3 regions of the Streptomyces violaceusniger Tu 4113 genome follow, and region 3 is predicted to be linked to each of the others. Evidence: riboswitches for the same ligand, from Rfam matches in the RefSeq annotation. Region 3 holds a riboswitch; each other region holds the start of a gene.
What was found. Region 3 has a riboswitch for S-adenosylmethionine ahead of thrC (threonine synthase). Riboswitches for the same ligand answer to the same signal wherever they lie in the genome.
Positions count from the first base shown of each region.

Region 1: linked by a shared signal. The riboswitch ahead of STRVI_RS33790 (aminotransferase class V-fold PLP-dependent enzyme) and the one ahead of thrC (threonine synthase) in region 3 are both predicted to bind S-adenosylmethionine.
Region 2: linked by a shared signal. The riboswitch ahead of STRVI_RS17495 (glutathione S-transferase C-terminal domain-containing protein) and the one ahead of thrC (threonine synthase) in region 3 are both predicted to bind S-adenosylmethionine.

Region 1 covers NC_015957.1:8,258,980-8,265,956, reverse strand. Annotated here, with positions in the region: gene qcrC (cytochrome bc1 complex diheme cytochrome c subunit) at 1-109, shown strand, start outside; gene qcrA (cytochrome bc1 complex Rieske iron-sulfur subunit) at 106-1,161, shown strand; gene qcrB (cytochrome bc1 complex cytochrome b subunit) at 1,158-2,798, shown strand; gene trpD (anthranilate phosphoribosyltransferase) at 2,971-4,044, shown strand; SAM riboswitch class IV at 4,159-4,277, shown strand; gene STRVI_RS33790 (aminotransferase class V-fold PLP-dependent enzyme) at 4,478-5,872, shown strand; gene STRVI_RS33785 (Lrp/AsnC family transcriptional regulator) at 5,989-6,270, opposite strand; gene STRVI_RS33780 (rhomboid family intramembrane serine protease) at 6,267-6,977, opposite strand, start outside.
Region 2 covers NC_015957.1:4,076,895-4,083,871, forward strand. Annotated here, with positions in the region: gene STRVI_RS17480 (MauE/DoxX family redox-associated membrane protein) at 1-56, shown strand, start outside; gene STRVI_RS17485 (hypothetical protein) at 301-1,161, shown strand; gene STRVI_RS17490 (Mut7-C RNAse domain-containing protein) at 1,304-2,047, shown strand; gene STRVI_RS17495 (glutathione S-transferase C-terminal domain-containing protein) at 2,088-2,933, opposite strand; SAM riboswitch class IV at 3,264-3,410, opposite strand; gene STRVI_RS17500 (PP2C family protein-serine/threonine phosphatase) at 3,497-4,642, opposite strand; gene STRVI_RS17505 (Fpg/Nei family DNA glycosylase) at 4,726-5,514, shown strand; gene STRVI_RS17510 (CU044_5270 family protein) at 5,628-6,608, opposite strand; gene STRVI_RS17515 (RNA polymerase sigma factor) at 6,605-6,977, opposite strand, start outside.
Region 3 covers NC_015957.1:10,105,641-10,112,617, reverse strand. Annotated here, with positions in the region: gene otsB (trehalose-phosphatase) at 1-250, shown strand, start outside; gene STRVI_RS41325 (alpha,alpha-trehalose-phosphate synthase (UDP-forming)) at 476-1,930, opposite strand; gene STRVI_RS41320 (glucosyl-3-phosphoglycerate synthase) at 2,079-3,026, opposite strand; SAM riboswitch class I at 3,220-3,361, shown strand; gene thrC (threonine synthase) at 3,380-4,681, shown strand; gene STRVI_RS41310 (MoaD/ThiS family protein) at 4,678-4,956, shown strand; gene STRVI_RS41305 (cold-shock protein) at 5,366-5,572, shown strand; gene groL (chaperonin GroEL) at 5,941-6,977, shown strand, end outside.

The sequences.
Region 1 (6,977 bases), 1.8 Mb from region 3:
GCTCGGCCCGGTGAGCGAGGGTCTGTTCGGCTGGGTCTTCGGCATGGGCGCGATGATCGTCCTCACCATCTGGGTCGCCGCCCGGACCGCAAAGGCCAAGAAGTCATGAGTAGCCACGAGATTTCAGAAGCAGAAGACAAGCTGCCGGAAGAGCGAGGGGCCGAGAGCGCCGTAAGGCCGGTCGAGGACCCGTTCGCCGACCCGGGGCTGCCCCCGCACGAGCACCGTGTGCAGGACATCGACGAGCGGGCCGCGCGGCGCTCCGAGCGCACCGTCGCCCTGCTCTTCACGGTCTCGATGGTGGCCACGATCGCCTTCATCGCCGCGTATGTGGCGCTGCCGGTCGACAAGTACATCTACGTCTTCCCGATCGGGCACATCAGCGCGCTCAACTTCGCGCTCGGTGTGACGCTCGGCATCGCGCTGTTCGCCATCGGCGCGGGCGCGGTCCACTGGGCCCGCACCCTGATGTCCGATGAGGAGATCGCCGACGAGCGGCACCCCATCGAGGCCAGCCCCGAGGTGAAGGCCAAGGTCCTCGAGGATTTCGCGGCCGGCGCCAAGGAGTCCGGCTTCGGCCGGCGCAAGCTGGCCCGCAACACCCTCTTCGGCGCGCTCGCGCTGGTGCCGCTCTCCGGCGTCGTGCTGCTGCGCGACCTCGGTCCGCTGCCGGGCACCAAGCTGCGGCACACCAAGTGGGCCAAGGGCAAGCGGCTGATGAACTACAACACCATGCAGCCGCTGCGCCCCGAGGACATCACCGTCGGTTCGCTCACCTTCGCCATGCCCGAGGGCATGAGCGAGGACCAGCACGACTTCCAGACGGAGATCGCCAAGGCGGCCCTGATGCTGGTCCGGCTGCAGCCGGAGAACATCAAGGACAAGCACGAGCTCGACTGGTCGCACGAGGGCATCGTCGCGTTCTCCAAGATCTGCACCCACGTCGGCTGCCCGATCAACCTCTATGAGCAGCAGACGCACCACGTCCTGTGCCCCTGCCACCAGTCGACCTTCGACCTCTCCGACGGTGGCCGAGTGATCTTCGGTCCGGCCGGTCACGCGCTGCCGCAGCTACGGATCCGGGCCAACGACCAGGGGTACCTCGAAGCCATGGGCGACTTCCCGGAGCCCGTCGGTCCTGCTTACTGGGAGCGCGGATGAGTACTACAAGCGACAGCGGTGCGCAGCAGCGCCGCGGCAAAGCGCCCGCGGGCGAGCGGGTCGCCGACTGGGCCGATGGCCGGCTGGGCATCTACGGCCTGGCCAAGGCCAATATGCGCAAGATCTTCCCGGACCACTGGTCCTTCATGCTGGGCGAGGTCTGCCTCTACAGCTTCATCATCATCATCCTCACGGGTGTGTACCTGACGCTGTTCTTCCACCCCAGCATGGAAGAGGTCACGTACCACGGCCCGTACGTCCCGATGCAGGGCGTCAAGATGTCCGAGGCGTTCGCCTCGACGCTCGACATCAGCTTCGAGGTGCGGGGCGGTCTGCTGATCCGGCAGATCCACCACTGGGCCGCGCTGGTCTTCCTGTGCGGCATGTTCACGCACATGATGCGCGTGTTCTTCACCGGTGCGTTCCGCAAGCCGCGTGAGATCAACTGGCTCTTCGGCTTCCTGCTGTTCTTCCTCGGCATGCTGACCGGCTTCACCGGCTACTCGCTCCCCGACGACCTGCTCTCCGGCACCGGTCTGCGGTTCATCGAGGGTGTGTTCCTGTCGATCCCGGTGGTCGGCACCTACATCTCGATGTTCATCTTCGGCGGCGAGTTCCCCGGGATGGACCTCATCCCGAGGCTCTACCCGGTCCACGTCCTGCTGTTGCCGGGCATCATGCTCGGCCTGCTGGTGGCGCACCTGATCCTGGTCTTCTACCACAAGCACACGCAGTACCCCGGGGCCGGAAAGACCGAGAAGAACGTCGTCGGCATGCCCCTGCTGCCGGTCTACATGGCCAAGGCGGGCGGCTTCTTCTTCCTGGTCTTCGGTGTGATCGCGGTCCTCTCCGCGGTCGCGACCATCAACCCGGTCTGGACCATCGGTCCCTACCGGCCCGACCAGGTGTCCACCGGCGCCCAGCCCGACTGGTACATGGGCTTCGCCGAGGGTCTGGTCCGCGTGATGCCCGGCTGGGAGATCACCGCCTGGGGTCATACGCTCGTCCTGGGCGTGTTCATCCCGATCGTGCTCTTCCCGCTGGTCCTCTTCGCGATCGGGCTCTACCCGTTCATCGAGACCTGGATCACCGGCGACAAGCGTGAGCACCACATCCTGGACCGCCCGCGCAACGCCCCGACCCGTACGGCCTTCGGTGTCGCCTGGCTGACCGCGTACTTCGTGATGCTGATCGGTGGCGGTAACGACCTGTGGGCCACCCACTTCCACCTGTCGATCAACTCGATCACGTGGTTCGTGCGGATCGGCTTCTTCGCCGGCCCGGTCCTGGCGTTCATCGCCACCAAGCGGATCTGCCTCGGCCTCCAGCGGCGCGACCGCGACAAGGTGCTGCACGGCCGCGAGACCGGCATCATCAAGCGGCTGCCGCACGGTGAGTTCGTCGAGGTCCACGAGCCGCTCGCGCAGGAGCAGTTGCATGTGCTGACCCAGCACGAGCAGCCCGAGCCCTACGAGATCGGCCCCGAGACCGACGAGAACGGGGTCAAGCGGAAGGTGACGCCCGCGCAGCGGGTCCGTTCGAAGCTCTCCAAGGGCTACTACGGCGAGGACAACGTCATTCCGAAGCCGACCCGCGAGGAGTACCACGAGATCACCAGCGGCCACGGCCACCACTGATCTCCGCCGTACCGCTCTCGCACGTCTCTGACGCCACAGACCAGGGCCCCGGCCCGGACCACACGGTCCGGCCGGGGCCCTGGTCGTGCTGCCGATAGGCTGGCCGCGGGCCGCGGGCCGCTGACGTGCGCGGCCCCTTCCCTGCCCACCCCCACGGATCCAGGAGCGGACCATGGACGTTGTGACCCCCGCCGGAGGCGACAGCACCGCGACGGCCCGCACCTGGCCGGACGTACTGAGCTCGCTCATCGCCGGCCTGGACCTCGATGCCGACGACACCGCCTGGGCCATGGACCGGATCATGCGGGGCGAGGCCACCGACGCGCAGATCGCCGGTTTCGCGATCGCGCTGCGCGCCAAGGGCGAGACGGTCTCCGAGGTGGCCGGTCTGGTGCGGGCCATGTACGAGCACGCCAAGGTGATCGAGGTGCCCGGGGCGACCGTGGACATCGTCGGCACCGGCGGCGACCGCGCCAGGACCGTCAATATCTCCACCATGTCCGCGCTGGTCGTCGCCGGTACCGGCGCGCGGGTCGTCAAGCACGGCAACCGCGCCTCGTCCTCCGCCAGCGGCGCCTCCGACGTACTGGAGAAGCTCGGCGTCAACCTGGACATCACCCCGGAGCGGGTGGTCGAGGTCGCGGAGGAGGCGGGGATCACCTTCTGCTTCGCGGTGAAGTTCCACCCGTCGCTGCGGCATGTCGCCTCGGCCCGCCGCGAGCTGGGCGTCGCCACCCCGTTCAACCTGCTCGGCCCGCTGACCAACCCGGCGCGGGTGAAGTGCCAGGCGACCGGGGTCGCCGATGCCCGGATGGCGCCCATCATCGCCGGGGTGCTGGCCGAGCGGGGCTCCTCCGCGCTGGTCGTCCGCGGCGACGACGGGCTGGACGAGCTCACCGTGACCACGACCTCCCAGGTGTGGGAGGTCCGGGGCGGCGCCGTGCGCCAGGAGACCCTCGACCCCCGGGACGTGGGCATCGAGCGGGCCCCCATGGAGGCCCTGCGCGGCGCGGATGCCTCGTACAACGCCGATGTGGCCCGCCGGCTGCTGGCGGGCGAGCGGGGCCCGGTGCGGGACGCGGTGCTGCTGAACTCGGCGTCGGCGCTGGTGGCGCTCGAGCCGGAGCCGGGGGACAAGCCCCTGGCGGAGCGGATCGCGGCGGGTGTCGCGCGGGCCGCCGAGTCGATCGACTCGGGCGCGGCGCGCGACGTCCTGGAGCGGTGGGTACGGGCCACCCACGCCTAGGCGTTGCCCTTACGGTTGGGCGTTGCCCTTACGGTGCCCATGTTCCGTCCGTGCCCTGTCCGGGATGCGGACAGGGCATGGGCGCTGCCGTATGGCATGGCATACTCCTGACCAGGTCACGAGTGACAGCGACTACGGCCCCGGCCCGCTGTCCGGCAACCCTCCGTCCGTGGCGGGGTGCCCCGGGTGATGACCAGGCCGCCAGGCAGCGAGGCCGGCGGCAAGCGCGGACCCCTCGCACTAGGGGTCCTGGTGGTCGAGGGAGTTCTTCCGTGATGCAGCGAATGCGCTAGGGCCGAGCGGCCCGTTTCCCCCTGTGCTCCGTGCGGTGTGGCCGTGCGTCGAGCGACTTTCCGCGCCCTGACGGCCGGCTCACCGCCGTCTTTGTGCGCGTCACGCATTCTCACGCCTTCGACCCCCGGGAGACTTCGCCATGTCCGCGCGCCCTTCTGTCATCGCTTCCGCCGCCTCCGCCGCTTCGTCCGTCGCCGCCTGTGAGCCGCTGCCCGTGCTGGGCGGCGATGTCCTGGTGCCCCTGGTCACCGGGGGCGAGGTGACCTACGCGGCGCTCGACTACGCCGCCAGCGCCCCCGCGCTGCGGCGGGTCTGGGACGACATCGCCGCCTACGCGCCCTACTACGGCAGCGTGCACCGCGGGGCGGGCTACCTCTCGCAGCTCTCCACCGACCTCTTCGAGAACAGCCGTAAGGACGTCGCCGCCTTCCTCGGCTGCCGCGAGGACGACCAGGTCGTCTTCACCCGCTCCACCACCGATTCGCTCAACCTCCTGGCCGCCGTGGCGCCGCGGGGCACCGAGGTCTTCGTCTTCGAGACCGAGCACCACGCCTCGCTGCTGCCGTGGGAGCAGCGGGAGGACGTCACCGTCCGCTACCTCAGCGCCCCGCGCTCCCCGCGGCAGGCGGTGGAGACGCTGGAGAAGGCGCTCGCGGGGCGCGCCGAGGGCCCGGCGCTGGTCTGCGTGACCGGCGCGTCCAATGTGACCGGTGAGCTGTGGCCGGTGCGGGAGCTGGCCGCGGCCGCGCACGCCCACGGCGCCCGTATCGTCCTGGACGCCGCGCAGCTCGCCCCGCACCACCCCGTGGACATCGCGGCGGCCGACGTCGACTGGGTGGCCTTCTCCGGGCACAAGCTGTACGCCCCCTTCGGCGCCGGTGTGCTGGCCGGGCGCGCGGACTGGCTGCGGGCGGCCCGGCCGTATCTGGCGGGCGGTGGCGCCAGCCGTAAGGTGACGCGCAGGGACGACGGCGGTGTCGACGTCGAGTGGCACACCACCGCCGCCCGGCACGAGGCGGGCTCGCCGAACGTCATCGGCGTCTACGCGATCGCGTCGGCGTGCAGGGCGCTGACCGAGGCCGGTTTCGAGGGCCTGGTCGCCCGTGAGCGGGAGCTGATCGAGAAGGTGCGGGCGGGGCTGGCCGAGGTGCCCGAGGTGCGGGTGCTCTCGCTGTTCGGCGACGACGCCCCCCGGGTCGGCGTGCTGTCGTTCGTGGTGGAGGGCTGGAACAGTTCCCACTTCGCGGCGGCGCTCTCCGCGGAGTACGGCATCGGCGTACGGGACGGGCTTTTCTGCGCGCATCCGCTGGTCCGCACCCTGCTGGACAGCGAGCCCGACGAGCCGGGCGAATGCGGTGCGCCCGAGGCCGCGCCGGGGGAGCGCTCGCTGAACGCGATCCGGGTCAGCTTCGGGGCGGGCACCCCGGACGAGCATGTGGAGCGGTTCGTCGGCGCCGTGAAGGAGCTGGTGCGCGAGGGTGCCCGGTGGAGCTACCGCACCGAGGACGGCCGCTGCGTCCCGGACCGCGGCTGAGCCCCTGGGCCCGGGGGCGGCGCGGCTGAGGGAGCCGCTGGGCCCGGGGTGCCGGGGCTGAGGGAGCCGCTGGGCCCGGGGGATGCCGGGGCCCGGGGCGCTGGGAGGGGGTGGCGCTAGCCGTCCAGGCCGATGGCGAACGCCGCCTCGAGGTCGTGCTGGGAGTACGTCCGGAAGGCGATGTGCGTCTCGGTGGAGGCCACCCCCGGCAGCTTGCTGATCTGGCCGGTGATGATGTCCGCGAGGTCGTCGTGCCGGGCCACCCGCACCATCGCGATCAGATCGTGCGCGCCGGTGACCGAGTAGACCTCGCTCACGTTCTCCAGCGCGGCGATCTTCTCGGCGGTCTCCGGAATCCGGTCCACGCTGGTCTTGATGAGCACGATCGAAGTGATCACGGCTGGCTTTCTCCCTCACTGGCCCTGGCTGCGCCGCCCACTCTAGCCCTCCGCCCGAACCGCCCCCACGCGTAGAGAAAGCCGAGCGTGAAGCCCACGAGATGGGCGAGATAGGCGACGCCGGGGCGGTCGTCGGCCTGCCGGGCGGCCAGCCACTGGAGGGCCACCCAGAAGATCAGCACCGCCCAGGCCGGAAAGCGCAGCGGCAGAAAGAACAGAAACGGAAAGAGACTGGTCACCCGGGCCCGGGGAAACAGCCACAGGAAGGCGCCGAGTACCCCGGAAATGGACCCGGAGGCGCCCACCAGGGTCTGGGCGGAGTCGGCGTGCGCGGCGGCGTAGCCGAGCAGCGCCAGATAGCCCGTGACGAGGTAGAAGACGGCGAACTGGACTCGTCCCATCCGCTCCTCGGTCATCGCCCCGAAGACGTAGAGAAACAGCATGTTGCCGAGCAGATGCAGCCAGTTCCCGTGCACGAACAGCGCGGTCAGCGGGGCGAGCGGCTGATCCGGGGCGCCGCTCCACAGGGCGCTGGGCACCACTCCCCAGCGCTCGAAGTACGTGGACTGGGCCTCCACCAGCCGCCCGCCCGTGCCATAGCCGGGGTTGAGCCCCGAGGCCGGTCCGATGACGAAGAGCAGGCAGCAGCTCACGATCAGGCCGTATGTCACCCACGGGCGGCCGTGCCCCGCCATCCAGGGGCGGTC
Region 2 (6,977 bases), 6.0 Mb from region 3:
TCCGGGTCAGCGTCATCGACGCGGACAGCGGGGACCCGGTCGTGGCCACGGCGTGAGAGGCCGGCGCTCGACGGGTAATCTGGATCAAACGAAAATTTCCTGGACAAAACGATCGAACCGCGGGGCGTCCAGCGCAGATGGGTGCCGAGGCGTACAAGGCATGGATGGACAAGCCCGACCGACACCCGTACCCGTACTGACCGACACCCCTGCCGAGGGGGCCCGTGGCGCGCGCGCCGCCCGGTGCGCGTTCCCGCCTGCCGGGGGCTGAACCGGTGGCGCCGGTAGGGGAGTGGGTGTATGTCCGAGCATCGGTCCGCGTCCGGCTCCCGGGGGCCCAGGTGGTGGCGGCGGCTGGAGGACGCGTTCCACCGGTCCGCGATCGGACGCGGATGGCGGCGGGGCAGTGATTTCGAACTGCTGCACCGCGCGATGGGCTTCGCCGCCCTGGGCTTTCTCACCCTGGTGCCCCTGCTGATCGTGGTCGCGGCGGCCGATCCGGTGGACCGGCTCGGCTTCGCCCAGTGGCTGGCCGAGGGCCTCGGGCTCTCCTCGACCTCGCGGGGCGAGGTGCAGCAGCTGTTCGCCCCGCCCAAGCAGGCGCTGGAGTCCACCACCGCCTTCGGTCTGGCGACGCTGGCCGTCTTCAGCCTGCGCTTCGGCACGGTGCTGCAGGTCGGCTACGAGAAGGTGTGGGAGCTTCCGGCCGGCCGCTGGCACACCGCCTGGCGCCATCTGGTGTGGTTCGTGGTGCTGATCGGCTATTTGCTGCTCTCCGCCCATCTGGAGCCCGGCATCTCGCGGGTGCTGGTGGCGGTGGTGGGCACGGTGCTGTTCTTCTGGTGGTCGCAGCGGCTGCTGCTCGGCGGGCGGATCAGTTGGGGCGCCCTGCTGCCCGGCGCGCTGGCCACCGGCGTGGGGCTGCTGGGACTGCGGGTCTTCTCCCAACTGGTGTTCTCCCCGCTGATCGCCTCCAACGCCGTCTCCTACGGTCCGGTCGGCACCGTCCTGGTCGTCCAGTCCTGGCTGGTCGGCGTCGGATACGTGGTCTTCGGCGGTGCGCTGCTGGGCCGGGTGCTGTACGAGGAGTATCTGCGGATGGTGGCATGGCGCCGTAAGCGGCGGCGCGACCAGGCCAAGGCGGCCCCACCGGCGGACTGACGCCCCGGCGCCGACCGTGCGGGCGTGGCCCGCGACCATGATGCGACGCCTCCCGCCGGTGGTCGCTTCCATGATCGTCGAGCCCGGAGCCGGATCCGAAACGCCGTCGCCCCAGGCCGGGCGCGCCTGGCATGCTGGCGGTGTGAACGGACCTGAGATCCACCTCAGTCTCGCCCCTGAACTGCGATTCTTCGCCGTCCCGGAGCGGCGCCGCCCCTGGACGGCCGTGGTCACCGACGGCGCCTCCACCCTCGGCCATGTCGTCGAGTCGCTCGGGGTCCCGCTCACCGAGGTCGGCCGGCTGGTGGTGAACGGTGAAGAGACCGCCGTCTCGCATGTGCCGAGCGCGGGTGAGACCGTGGAGGTGCATCCGGTCGTCCGCCCGCAGCGGGTGCCGGGCGCCCCGCTGCGCTTTCTGCTCGATGTGCACCTGGGCACGCTTGCGCGCCGGCTGCGGCTGCTGGGCGTGGACGCCGCGTACGAGAGCGAGGACATCGGCGACCCCGAGCTGGCCGCGCGCTCCGCCGCCCAGCGCCGGGTGCTGCTCTCCCGCGACCGGGGGCTGCTGCGCCGCCGTGAGCTGTGGGCCGGGGCGTATGTCTACAGCGACCGCCCCGATGAGCAACTGCGGGACGTCCTCGGCCGGTTCACCCCGAGCCTGGCGCCCTGGACCCGCTGCACCGCCTGCAACGGCACGCTGGAGGACGCCGACAAGGAGTCGGTCCGGGAGCTGCTCCAGCACGGCACCCGGCGCACGTACGAGGTCTTCGCCCGCTGCACGGTCTGCGAGCGGGTCTACTGGCGCGGCGCCCACCACGCCCGGCTGGAGGCCATCGTGGCCGGGGCGATGGACGAGTTCGGCGACGCCCGGGCCGCCCTGTCCTGAGCGAAGCCGCCGGACAGGGCGCCCGGTCCTGGACGCGAGCTCAGGACACGTCGTCCTGGAGGGCCTCCGGAATCGTGGTGTGGAAGGCCGGATGGGCGTGCAGCCGCCGCACATAGGCGCGCAGCCGCCCATGGCGGGAGACCCGCTGGGCCGCGTCGGCGTCCAGGCGGAGCCGGTGCTCGGTGTCGAGCTGGACGAGGGCCACCCACAGGTCCACATCGGCGGCGGTCAGCTCGTCGCCCAGTGCGTACGGTGCGGCCGCGAGCCTGCGGTCGAGCCGGCCGAGGGCGGTCAGCAGCCGCTCCAGCGCCGCGTCCCGGCACTCCGGCTCGTGCGCCGTCCCGGCCTGCCGCGCCGCATGGGTGATGTCGTCGTCGAGGAGTTCGCGGAGGGCGTCGATGTCCGCGGCACGGGGCGCCGGGCGCAGCCGGGGACGTCCGGTTCCGCCGCCGTCACTCAGATGGCCGGCGAGGTCGCGCAGGATGTCGGGCGTGTGGTTGCTGACGACGCGTCCGGTCCAGCCGTCGCACAGCGCCGGGGCGTCCAGGGGTCCGCCGTAGCGGTGCCAGGTGGCCTCGTACGCCCCGCGCAGCGCGGCGAACGCTTCGGGGGTGTCGGCCGGGGGTCCGACGAGGGTGGTGGCGACGGTGTCCCGCAGCCCGAGCAGATCGAGGGTGATGGAGACGCGCAGCGAGAGCGGACAGCTCGCGGAGAGATAGAGCCGATAGCGATGCGGCACCGGATAGAAGCCACCGGCGAGGTCGACGCCGATGCGGCTGCGGAAGCGGTGCGGCGGAGCGGGCGGGGCGATCCGGGGGCGGGTTGTGCAGGGGTCGGGGTCGAGAAGAGCGGCAGGGCCTGAACTGACCGGAAACGTCTCGGACATGGCTCTCCAAGGCAAGGACGGAGCCCCGGCCCGCCGGTCTGGGCGGCGCCGATGGCGCAACGGAAGGGAAGCCCGCGCGGGGCGTTCGCCGGGACGGTGCCGGGACACACCCGACCCCGGCGCGCGGGGCCGCGCTCGGTGACCGCGTCGATTCAGCCGGCTGGACTGGAGGCGCTGCAGATGCGCAGCAGATCGATGTGCAGACGCCTGGTCAGGAGGTGGCGACGGCGGAGCGGGGACCACGGCCGGGGACGCCGACGGGCGCAGTCCCCGTCGCTGTCGGTCCTGGGCATCTCACCGATCCCATCATTTGGGGCTCGCGAGGCAGCGAGACCGCGCTTGTCCCGTCCACACCGACGGAACCTGGTCGTCACCCGGGGGCACCCCGTCGCGGGAGAAGGGTTGCCTGTCAGCGAGCCGGGGCCGGTGACCCACCTGAGCGGGGATTCCGCACGGTGGGCGCTGACGATCGTGACCGTCCCTGACAGTGTCGTCGCGCTCCGCGAGGGCGTCAACCCATGCCGGGACGGCCAACGCGGGCCGACGGCACGGTGGATGCCCGCTCAGAGGAACGGCCGCCGTGCCCCGCCGATGGCCCGCTCAATGAGGACCATGGCCGCGTCGTCCGCCAGCCGTCCCTCGGCATGCCGGACCAGGGCGTGGCGCAGCCGGTCCAGGTACTCGCCAGGGGTGTCACCGTCCAGCGTCTCCATGGTCCGGTGCAGCGGAAAGAACTCGTCGTAGTGGTTGCGGGCCTCGACCACGCCGTCGGTGTGCAGCAACAGCCGGTCACCGGGCAGGAACGGAAAGGACTCGACACAGATCGGGGGAGGGCTGAGGAACTCCTCGAGGCCGAGCGGCGGCAGCGGGCGCGCCGGGTCCAGGGAGCGCACCTTGCGCTCGCGCATCACCAGGGGCGGCGGATGGCCGCGGTTGATCAGCTCGACCAGCGACTCGTCCGAGACCTGGGCGAGGAGGACGGTGACGAACTGCTCCTCCAGCTCCTGCGGGTCCTGGAGCTGGGAGCGGTCCAGCAGCTCGTACTCGCGCGCCAGCGCGGCCGCACAGCGGTGCATCACCTCGGCCAGGTCCTGCTCGTAGTGCACCGCCTCCCGGAAGGCGCCCACCACGGCCGCGGCGGACCGCACCGCGGCCAGCCCCTTTCCCCGCACATCGCCGACGATCAGCCGCACTCCGTAGCGGGTGCACATCGCCTCGTAGAGGTCCCCGCCGATCTGCGCGCCGCGCTCGGCCGCCATATAGACGCTGGCGGTGTTCACGACACCGATCCGGGCGGGCAGCGGCCGCAGCACCACGTTCTGGGACACCTCGGCGATCCGGCGGATCTGGGCCAGCTCGCGGTCCCGGCGCACCCGCACCGCGCTGGTCGCCACGCTCGCGAGCGCCACCACCAGCAGGGCCAGCAGATTCGCGTACACCATCTCGCTGCCCCAGACGTTGTTGTGGGTGGCGGTGACCGCACTCACCGCCATGGCGAGCAGCGCCACCCCGCCGGTGCCGAACGGGCCCATGGTCACCGCCGCCAGCGCCGGCGCCGGGGAGAGCAGGGGGCCGGTGTAGAGGGTGTGCGCGGGGGAGAGCTCGATGCTGAGCACCGCCGCCAGGACCAGGAACGGCAGACACCGTGTGACCGCGAACAGCGTGTGGCTGCGACCGCTCGCCCCCGGGGCGAAGCGTATGAATCGCATAACTTGGACCTTATCCGATGAAAGCCACCAAAGGGGTGGTTCTCGGTAACACGCGACGGAGGTCCCGGGCGTAGCCTGACGCTATGCCCGAGCTACCGGATGTCGAGGGGTTCCGGCGAACGCTGGCCTCCTGCGCCCAGGGCCACCGCGTCGAGCGGGTGGAGGTGGCCGACGCGGGGGTGCTGCACGGGGTGACCGCGCAGCGGCTGAAGCGCGATCTCGAGGGCCGCCGCTTCGCCGCACCGCGCCGCCACGGCAAGTGGCTGATCGCCCCCACCGACGGGCCCACGGTCGTGGTGCACTTCGGCATGACCGGGCGGCTGGCCTGCGGGGCGGAGTCCGAACCGGCCGGCCGGTTCGAGCGCGTCGCCTTCGACCTCGACGACGGCCACCGCCTCGGCTACGAGGACCAGCGCAAACTCCAGGGCATCTGGCTCGCCGCCACCGAAGCCGACGTCGACCGGATCCTCGGCGATCAGGGCCCGGACGCGCTCTCCCTGAGCCGGGCCGATCTCGACCGGCTGCTGGCGGGGCGGCGCGGACGCGTCAAGGCCACACTGACCGACCAGGCCGTGATCGCCGGACTCGGCAACCTGCTCGGCGACGAGATCCTGTGGCGGGCCCGGATCCATCCGCAGCGGCCGGCGAACGCGCTGACCGACGACGAGCACGAACGGCTCCACACCGCGATGCGCGAGGTGCTGCGCGCCTCGGTGCGGGCGGGGCGGGTGCCGGACGACCCGGACTGGCTCACCGGACAGCGCGACGACCCGGACCCGCACTGCCCCCGCTGCGGCCATCCGCTGCGCCGCGGCCGGATCGCGGGGCGGACCAGCCTGTGGTGCCCCCACTGCCAGCGGGACGGCGGCTGACGCCCGCCCGTGGGCGACCACGGTCCAGGGCCATCGGGAGCTCCACCGGTGATGCGGCTGACGCCCGCCCGTGGGCGACCCGTGGCCCGATCGGCGCCCTCGCGCCCGCCCGATCAGGACACCCACGCCTTGTACGACATCACGTCGCCCGCCTTCAGTTTGTACTCCGGATCGTCCCGGGTGATGGTCTCCTCGACGTCCAGCACGCTGCCGTCGTCCGGATCGAGGACGATCAGATACCGCATCCCGGAGGAAGCGGGGGTGAACCGGAACGCCTGCCCCTCCCGGCCGAGCCGGTCGGTGACCTTGCCCGTCGGGCGCAGCCCCTCGATCCGGGACAGCAGGGTGACGATGTCCGCCCGCTGGCGCGGACCGGGAGTCCACACCGCGAGAAACGACTCGATGGCCGAGATCAGCTCCGCCGGGTCGCGGTCCGCGCCCCGGGACCAGACGGCGAGATAGGCGCGCAGCGCCGAGGCCCCGGCCGGAGGATCCTCGAAGTAGCTCTCGTTGGCGCCGTTGATACCGGCCGGATACTTCTCCTCGCTCAGCACCTTGCCGTCGTGGACCGCACGGGGCGGCGTACCGTCGGCGATCACCGGGCGGCCCGGGTGGCGCGGATCGGTGGCCACCTCCAGCGAGAAACCGCTGCCGTCCGCGTTCCACCGGGTCAGCGACTCCCGGGGCAGCGTCACCGGATCCTCGCCCGACTTCATGCTCAGCGCCCAGCTCTGGAAATGGCTGCCCCGCTCGCTCTTCCCCGGGGACTCCTCGGCCGCCGTCCGCGCCCGCCGGACGATCTCGCCGAGCGATACGTCCGCCCCGGAGGCATGCGCCACCAGCGGCACTGGTCTGGACGCGGCCACCGCGGAGGAAGGGGTGCCCGAGACGGTCAGCGCGAGGGCGAGGACCGTCGCGGCCGCCGCTGCTTCCAGGCTCCAGATCACGCGTCGGACGGTACGGCGCCCCCGGTCCTGGGACGGCAGCCGCCGCAGCAGCAGCTCGGCGCGCGCGTTCAGCGGCCGGTCCCGCCAGGGGCCGGTGTCGGCGGACACGGGGTCGGCCTCGCGGAGCAGATCCAGTTCGTCGGTCATGCGTGTCCATCCTTGTGGGCCTTGTCGGCCCTGCCAGCGCTGTGGGCCTTGTCGCCCTTGCCGCTCGTGCACCCCACTGAGACCCGGTCGTCCCGGCGCAGGGTCTCTATCTGCTCCCGCAGCCGCCGCCGCGCCCGGTGCAGTCGCATCGCCGCGGCGGACCGGCCGCACCCCAGCACGGTGCCGAGCTCCTCGACGGTCAGCTCCTCCCATGTCGTCAGCCGCAGCACCTCCTGGTCGGCCTCGGCGAGCCGGGCGAGCGCCTCCAGCACCCAGGAGCCCGGCCGCTCCGCGTCCGGGCTCGCCACGGTGCGCCCGTCGCGCGTCACCTCGTGGTGGCCCAGCTTGGCCAGCAGCCTGCGGTAACGG
Region 3 (6,977 bases):
CACGGAGTACGTACGGCGGACGGACGCGGAAGCCGTGCTCTACGCGGGCGACGACCTGGGCGACCTGGCCGCCTTCGCGGCGGTGGAGCGGCTGCGTGAGGAGGGTGTGCCGGGGGTGCTGGTGTGCAGCGGCAGCTCGGAGGTGACCGAACTCGCCGAGCGGGCCGACCTGGTGGTCGACGGCCCGGCGGGCGTGGTGGAGCTGCTGTCGTCCCTGGCCGACGCGGTCAGCGGCGCCAACGCCTCGTAGCGCCCGCCCGGACCGCGCCGGTCACCCGGGCGGCGTCCGTTGCCCGGACCGCGCCGGTCACCCGGGCGGCGTCCGTTGCCCGGACCGCGCCCGTCACGTCGGAGGTCCGTGGTTCAGGAACCCGCCACCACGTAGAGCTCGCCGAACCCGCGCCCGTCACCTCGTAAGTCTGTGGCTCAGAAGTCCGTGGCTCAGAAGCCCCGCCGCCACCGCGAAACCCTCGCCCTACAGCGCCCGCAACTGCGCCAGGAACCATGCCTGGGGCGGCAGCGCGGTCGCGGCGGCGGCGAGTCGCTTCGTACGGTCCGCGCGCTCGCCGTCGCTCATGCGCAGCGCCTCGTCCAGGGCCCGGGCCGTGGCCTCCACGTCGTACGGGTTCACCACCAGCGCGTCGTCGCCCAGCTCGGCGTACGCCCCCGCCTCCCGCGACAGCACCAGCGCACATCCCCGCTCGGAGACCACCGGGACCTCCTTGGCCACCAGGTTCATCCCGTCCCGGATGGGGTTGACCAGCGCCACGTCCGCCAGTCGGTAGGCCGCGAGCGACCGTGCGAAGTCGTCCTTCACATGCAGGGCGACCGGGGTCCAGCCCGCCGTGCCGTACTCGGCGTTGATCTCGTCCGCGAGCCGCCGCACCCGCTCGGTGTAGTCGCGGTAGACCGCGAGGTCCTGGCGGGAGGGGTAGGCGAAGGCCACATGCACCACGCGCTCGCGCCACTCGGGGTGGGTCTCCAGCAGCCGCCGGTAGGCCAGCAGCCCGCGCACGATGTTCTTGGACAGCTCGGTGCGGTCCACCCGGACGATCGACTTCCGGTCCGGCCCGATCTGCGCCCGCAGACTGGTCAGCCGTTCGTCCACATCGGCCTGCCGCGACCGCTGCCGCAGGAAGTCCGCGTCCGCGCCCAGGCCGTGGACGCCCAGCCGGGTCTCCCGCCCCTCGAAGCGCACGGCCGTCGCCGCGCCGTCGCCGTCCCGGACGATCTCCGCGCCCAGCACGGCCGTGCAGCAGTCGGCGAAGGCCCCGGCCCAGCGCTCGGTGAGGAACGCGGCGCGGTCGCCGCCGAGGATGCCGCGCAGCACACCCGCCGCGACATCGTCCGGCAGCAGCCGGTAGTAGTCCGGCGGGGCCCAGGGGGTGTGCGAGAAATGACCGATCCGCAGGTCGGGGCGCCGCTCGCGGAGCATCGCGGGCACCAGCGCCAGGTGGTAGTCCTGCACCAGGACGACGGCCTCGTCCACCGCCTCCTCGGCGAGCGCGTCCGCGAAGGCCGCGTTATAGGTCTCGTAGGCCGCCCACTGGTCGGCGAACTCCGCGTCGAAGACCGGCTCGACCGGGGTCTGGTAGAGCAGATGGTGGACGAACCACAGCACCGAATTGGCGATGCCGTTGTACGCGGCGGCGAAGACATCCGGCGCGATATCGAGCATCCGCACCTGCTGGCCGCCGGTGTCACCGGGGTTCAGATGGTTGTCCCCGGCGCGCCGGGCCGCCTCGCGGTCACCCTCCCCGAGCGCTGCGCACGCCCACACCGCGTTCGCGTCCGGGCCGATGGCGCTGAGGCCGGAGACCAGCCCGCCACCGCCGCGCCGGGCGGTGAGCGAGCCGTCCTCGTCCAGGGTGTACGAGACCGGACCGCGATTGGACGCGACCAGGATCGGGGCGGTGCGCGGAACTGCCATGTCGCGAGCCTAGCCAGCCGCGACCCCGCGCAAACGTACGTACGGTTTCTTGCCCCGTAGGCGGTATGGGGCGGCGTGTTTCCGACCCGTAGGAGCCATCGCCTGATGCCGGGGTCCCGGGGTCATCACGCCGCGCCGCCCGGGGTCATCACGCCGCGCGCCGCTCCGCGTACTCCGGTATCTCGATCATCGGCGGCCGCTCCTCGGTGTCCACGGCCGTGGTGCGCGGCTCGAAGCCGGTCTCGCCCCGGTCGAACTGGGTCAGCCGCGGCCGCACCAAATGGCCCCGGGCCAGCCGCAACTGCGCGGTGCGGTAGATCGCGGCCGCCATCCGGCCGAGCGCCAGCCCGTCCTGGTGGCGGTGTTTGCGCACCCCGATGTCCACCTGGCCGAGCGCGTCGAGACCCACCGTGTGCAGCGCGTCGACCAGCAGGCCCAGCTCGACCCCGTAGCCGACCGGGAAGGGCAGCCGCTCCAGCAGCGTGCGGCGCGCCGCGTACTCACCGCCCAGCGGCTGGACGAATCCGGCGAGCTGGGGCCAGTGCAGATTCAGCAGCGGGCGGGCGACCAGCTCGGTGACCCGGCCGCCCTGGCCCGCCACGTCGCCGAGCGGGCGGTCGTACATGCCCTTCACGAGCTGCAGCGTGGGGTCGGTCAGCAGCGGACCGACGATCCCCGAGACGAAGCGCGGATCGAATTCCCGCAGGTCGGCGTCGATGAAGCAGATGATGTCGCCGCTCGTGGCCAGCAGGGACCGCCACAGCACCTCGCCCTTGCCGGGCAGCGCGGGCAGCCCGGGCAGCAGCGAGTCGCGGTGGACGACGGTCGCGCCCGCCGCCGCGGCGACCTCGGCGGTGCGGTCCGTCGAGCCGGAGTCCAGCACCACCAGCTCGTCCACCAGCGGCGCCGCCTCGCCCATCAGCTCGCGGCGGATCGTCGCGGCGATCTCGCCGACCGTGGCCTCCTCGTTCAGGGCGGGCAGAACCACGCTCAGGGTCGTCGCCGAGCCCCGCTTCGCGTCCAGCAGGCGGTTCAGCGGCCGGTCGTCGGCCGACCAGGAGCGGTGCTTCAGCCAGCGCTCCACCTCATCCAGCACCTGTGTCTCTCCCCTGCCGTGGTCGCTGTGATCCATCTCGCGCATCGGACGGCTAGCTCAACCATCCGGGCCGTCGGTTACAGTCTTGAACAACGCACATGGCCGTCGTATGTCGGGGTCGACCTCGGTGTTTACCGAGGAAGTCCGTGATGATGCCGTGCTGACAAACGCCCGGGTCCGCCCGGCGCCATACCGCTCATCCAGAGGGGCAGAGGGAACGGCCCGTTGAAGCCCCGGCAACCCTCCAGCTGATCTCGCATTCCGCAGCGAGGCTCCCAGCTCGGGAAGGTGCCAATTCCGTCTCGTGGCGAAATGCGTCGCGAGGAAGATGAGGAGAAAGGGCCTCGCCATCCATGGCTGTGCAGTCAGTAGAAAGCTCAACCACTTCCTCCACCTCCGACGCCTCCGGTGCCTTCGGTCCCGCCATCGCATTGTCCTGCCGGGAGTGCGGTGAGCGGTTCGATCTGGGCCCGATCTTCGCGTGTGAGGTGTGTTTCGGGCCGCTCGAGGTCGCGTACGAGCTGCCGGCCGGCGACCCGGAGGAGCTGCGGCGGCGCATCGAGGCCGGTCCGAACAGCATCTGGCGCTATGCCCCGCTGCTGCCCGTCCCCGCGGACGTGGCGGACCAGCCCAGCCTGCACCCCGGTTTCACCCAGTTGGTCAAGGCCGACAACCTCGCCCGTGAGCTCGGCGTCACCGGTGAGCTGCACATCAAGGACGACTCCGGGAACCCCACCCACTCCTTCAAGGACCGGGTCGTCGCCATCGCGGTCCAGGCCGCCCGCACCTTCGGCTTCACCACCCTCTCCTGCTCCTCCACCGGCAACCTCGCCGGCGCGGTCGGCGCCGCGGCCGCCCGCGCGGGCTTCCGCTCCTGCGTCTTCATCCCGCACGACCTGGAGGCGGGCAAGGTCGTCATGGCCGCGGTCTACGGCGGTGAGCTGGTCGGCATCGAGGGCACCTACGACGACGTCAACCGCTTCTGCAGCGAGCTGATCGGCGACCCGGCGGGCGAGGGCTGGGGCTTCGTCAACGTCAATCTGCGGCCGTACTACGGCGAGGGCTCCAAGACCCTGGCCTACGAGATCTGCGAGCAGCTCGGCTGGCGGCTGCCGGACCAGATCGTCATCCCGATCGCCTCCGGCTCCCAGCTCACCAAGATCGACAAGGGGCTGAAGGAGCTGATCTCGATCGGTCTGGTCGAGGACAAGCCCTACAAGATCTTCGGCGCCCAGGCCGAGGGGTGCTCCCCGGTCTCCGCCGCGTTCAAGGCCGGCCATGACGTCGTCCGGCCGCAGAAGCCGCAGACCATCGCCAAGTCGCTGGCCATCGGCAACCCCGCGGACGGCCCGTACGTCCTGGACATCACCCGCCGTACGGGCGGCGCGGTGGAGGACGTGAACGACGAGCAGATCGTCGACGCGATCAAGCTGCTCGCCCGCACCGAGGGGATCTTCGCGGAGACCGCGGGCGGGGTCACCGTCGGCGTGACCAAGAAGCTGATCGAGGACGGTCTGCTCGACCCGTCCCTGACGACCGTCGTGCTCAACACCGGCGACGGCCTCAAGACCCTCGACGCGGTGGCCCCCACCACGGGCCCCTCCGCCATCATCCGCCCCACCCTTGACTCGTTCCGAGAGGCTGGTCTCGCATGAGCGTCAACGTCCGAATCCCGACCATCCTGCGCACCTACACCGCCGGTCAGGCCGAGGTCCCCGCCGAGGGCGCGACCCTCGCCGAGGTCCTGGCGGACCTGGAGAAGAACCACCAGGGCATCGCCGCCCGCGTGCTGGACGACACCGGCAAGCTCCGCCGCTTCGTCAACGTCTACGTCAACGACGACGACGTCCGCTTCGCCGACGGCCTGGCCACGGCGATCCCGGACGGTGCCGGGATCTCGATCATCCCGGCGGTCGCGGGCGGCTGCTGACCCCGCGTCCACCCTTCTCACCTTTGGAATCGCCCCGTCCGGGGACAACCGGACGGGGCGATTCCGTGTGTGGAATCGCGATACAGTTGCCCGGATTCCCCGATGGCCCCCGGGCCGGAACCACATATGAGAACTCGTCAAGTTGTGCGTAAAGTGTGAGCGCGAATTGTCGGGTTGGTTCCCTATGTCCCGCCCGGCTTGCCCGAACTTCACATAAATTCTCTCTTTTAACCGTTCGGCCGTGCCCAGAATTCTCGTCCGATTGACCTGTTGCAGAGGGCGTTGGGACGGATACATTCAGCGGCGGTCGACGCGTTCCGGCGCACACCCCCCACATCCGGGGGGTGAGGTCTGACCCGGGTCCGCGGAGTGCGGTCCTGCGCAAGGGCCAGCAATAGGGGAGTTAGGAATGGCTCAGGGCACCGTCAAGTGGTTCAACGCGGAGAAGGGGTACGGCTTCATCGCGGTCGACGGTGGTGCGGATGTGTTCGTCCACTACAGCGCGATCCAGATGGACGGGTACCGCACCCTCGAGGAAGGCCAGCGGGTCGAGTTCGAGATCTCGCAGGGTCAGAAGGGCCCGCAGGCCGACATGGTCCGCGTGGCCGTAGGCTGACGCGCCGACGCGACGCAGCTGAACAGTACAGTCCGAAGGGTCCGTGTCCCGGCCAGGGTACGGACCCTTCGGCGTGTCCGCGCTGATCATTACGGGGCTGGGTACGGCAGGGGATGGCCTCCGGCCGCTTGCGCCCGCCCGTCGCCCGGCCGCCACCCCCCCAAGGATGGCCTCCGGCCGCTTGCACTCTATAGGTCCGAGTGCTAATCATTGGCGTTAGCACTCTGACGTTGAGAGTGACAGAAGGACCGGGTCGGTGAGGCCCGCCAGGCCATGCGGGGCAAGGAACCGCACGGCAGGCAGGCCGTCCGTCGCGGGCGCCAGCGCGGTCCGGAGCAATCCACCCCGTCTTGGGAGGACCACTTCACATGGCCAAGATCATCGCGTTCGACGAGGAGGCGCGGCGCGGCCTCGAGCGCGGGATGAACCAGCTCGCCGACGCCGTCAAGGTCACCCTCGGCCCCAAGGGCCGCAACGTCGTCCTCGAGAAGAAGTGGGGCGCCCCCACGATCACCAACGATGGTGTTTCCATCGCCAAGGAGATCGAGCTCGAGGACCCGTACGAGAAGATCGGCGCCGAGCTGGTCAAGGAGGTCGCGAAGAAGACGGACGACGTCGCCGGTGACGGCACGACGACCGCGACCGTCCTCGCCCAGGCGCTGGTCAAGGAGGGCCTCCGCAACGTCGCCGCGGGTGCCAACCCGATGGCGCTCAAGCGGGGTATCGAGAAGGCCGTCGAGGCCGTCTCCGCCCAGCTTCTCGAGCAGGCCAAGGACGTGGAGACCAAGGAGCAGATCGCCTCCACCGCCTCCATCTCCGCCGCCGACACCCAGATCGGCGAACTCATCGCCGAGGCGATGGACAAGGTCGGCAAGGAAGGTGTCATCACCGTCGAGGAGTCGCAGACCTTCGGGCTCGAGCTCGAGCTCACCGAGGGCATGCGCTTCGACAAGGGCTACATCTCCCCGTACTTCGCGACGGACATGGAGCGTATGGAGGCGTCGCTCGACGACCCGTACATCCTGATCGTCAACTCGAAGATCAGTAGCGTGAAGGACCTCCTTCCGCTGCTCGAGAAGGTCATGCAGTCGGGCAAGCCGCTGCTGATCATCGCCGAGGACGTCGAGGGCGAGGCCCTGGCGACCCTGGTCGTCAACAAGATCCGTGGCACCTTCAAGTCCGTCGCCGTCAAGGCCCCGGGCTTCGGTGACCGCCGTAAGGCCATGCTCGGTGACATCGCCATCCTTACCGGTGGCACCGTCATCTCCGAGGAGGTCGGCCTCAAGCTGGAGAACGCCGGGGTGGACCTGCTCGGCCGCGCCCGTAAGGTCACCGTCACCAAGGACGAGACCACCATCGTGGACGGCGCCGGCGACACCGACCAGGTGCAGGGCCGCGTCAACCA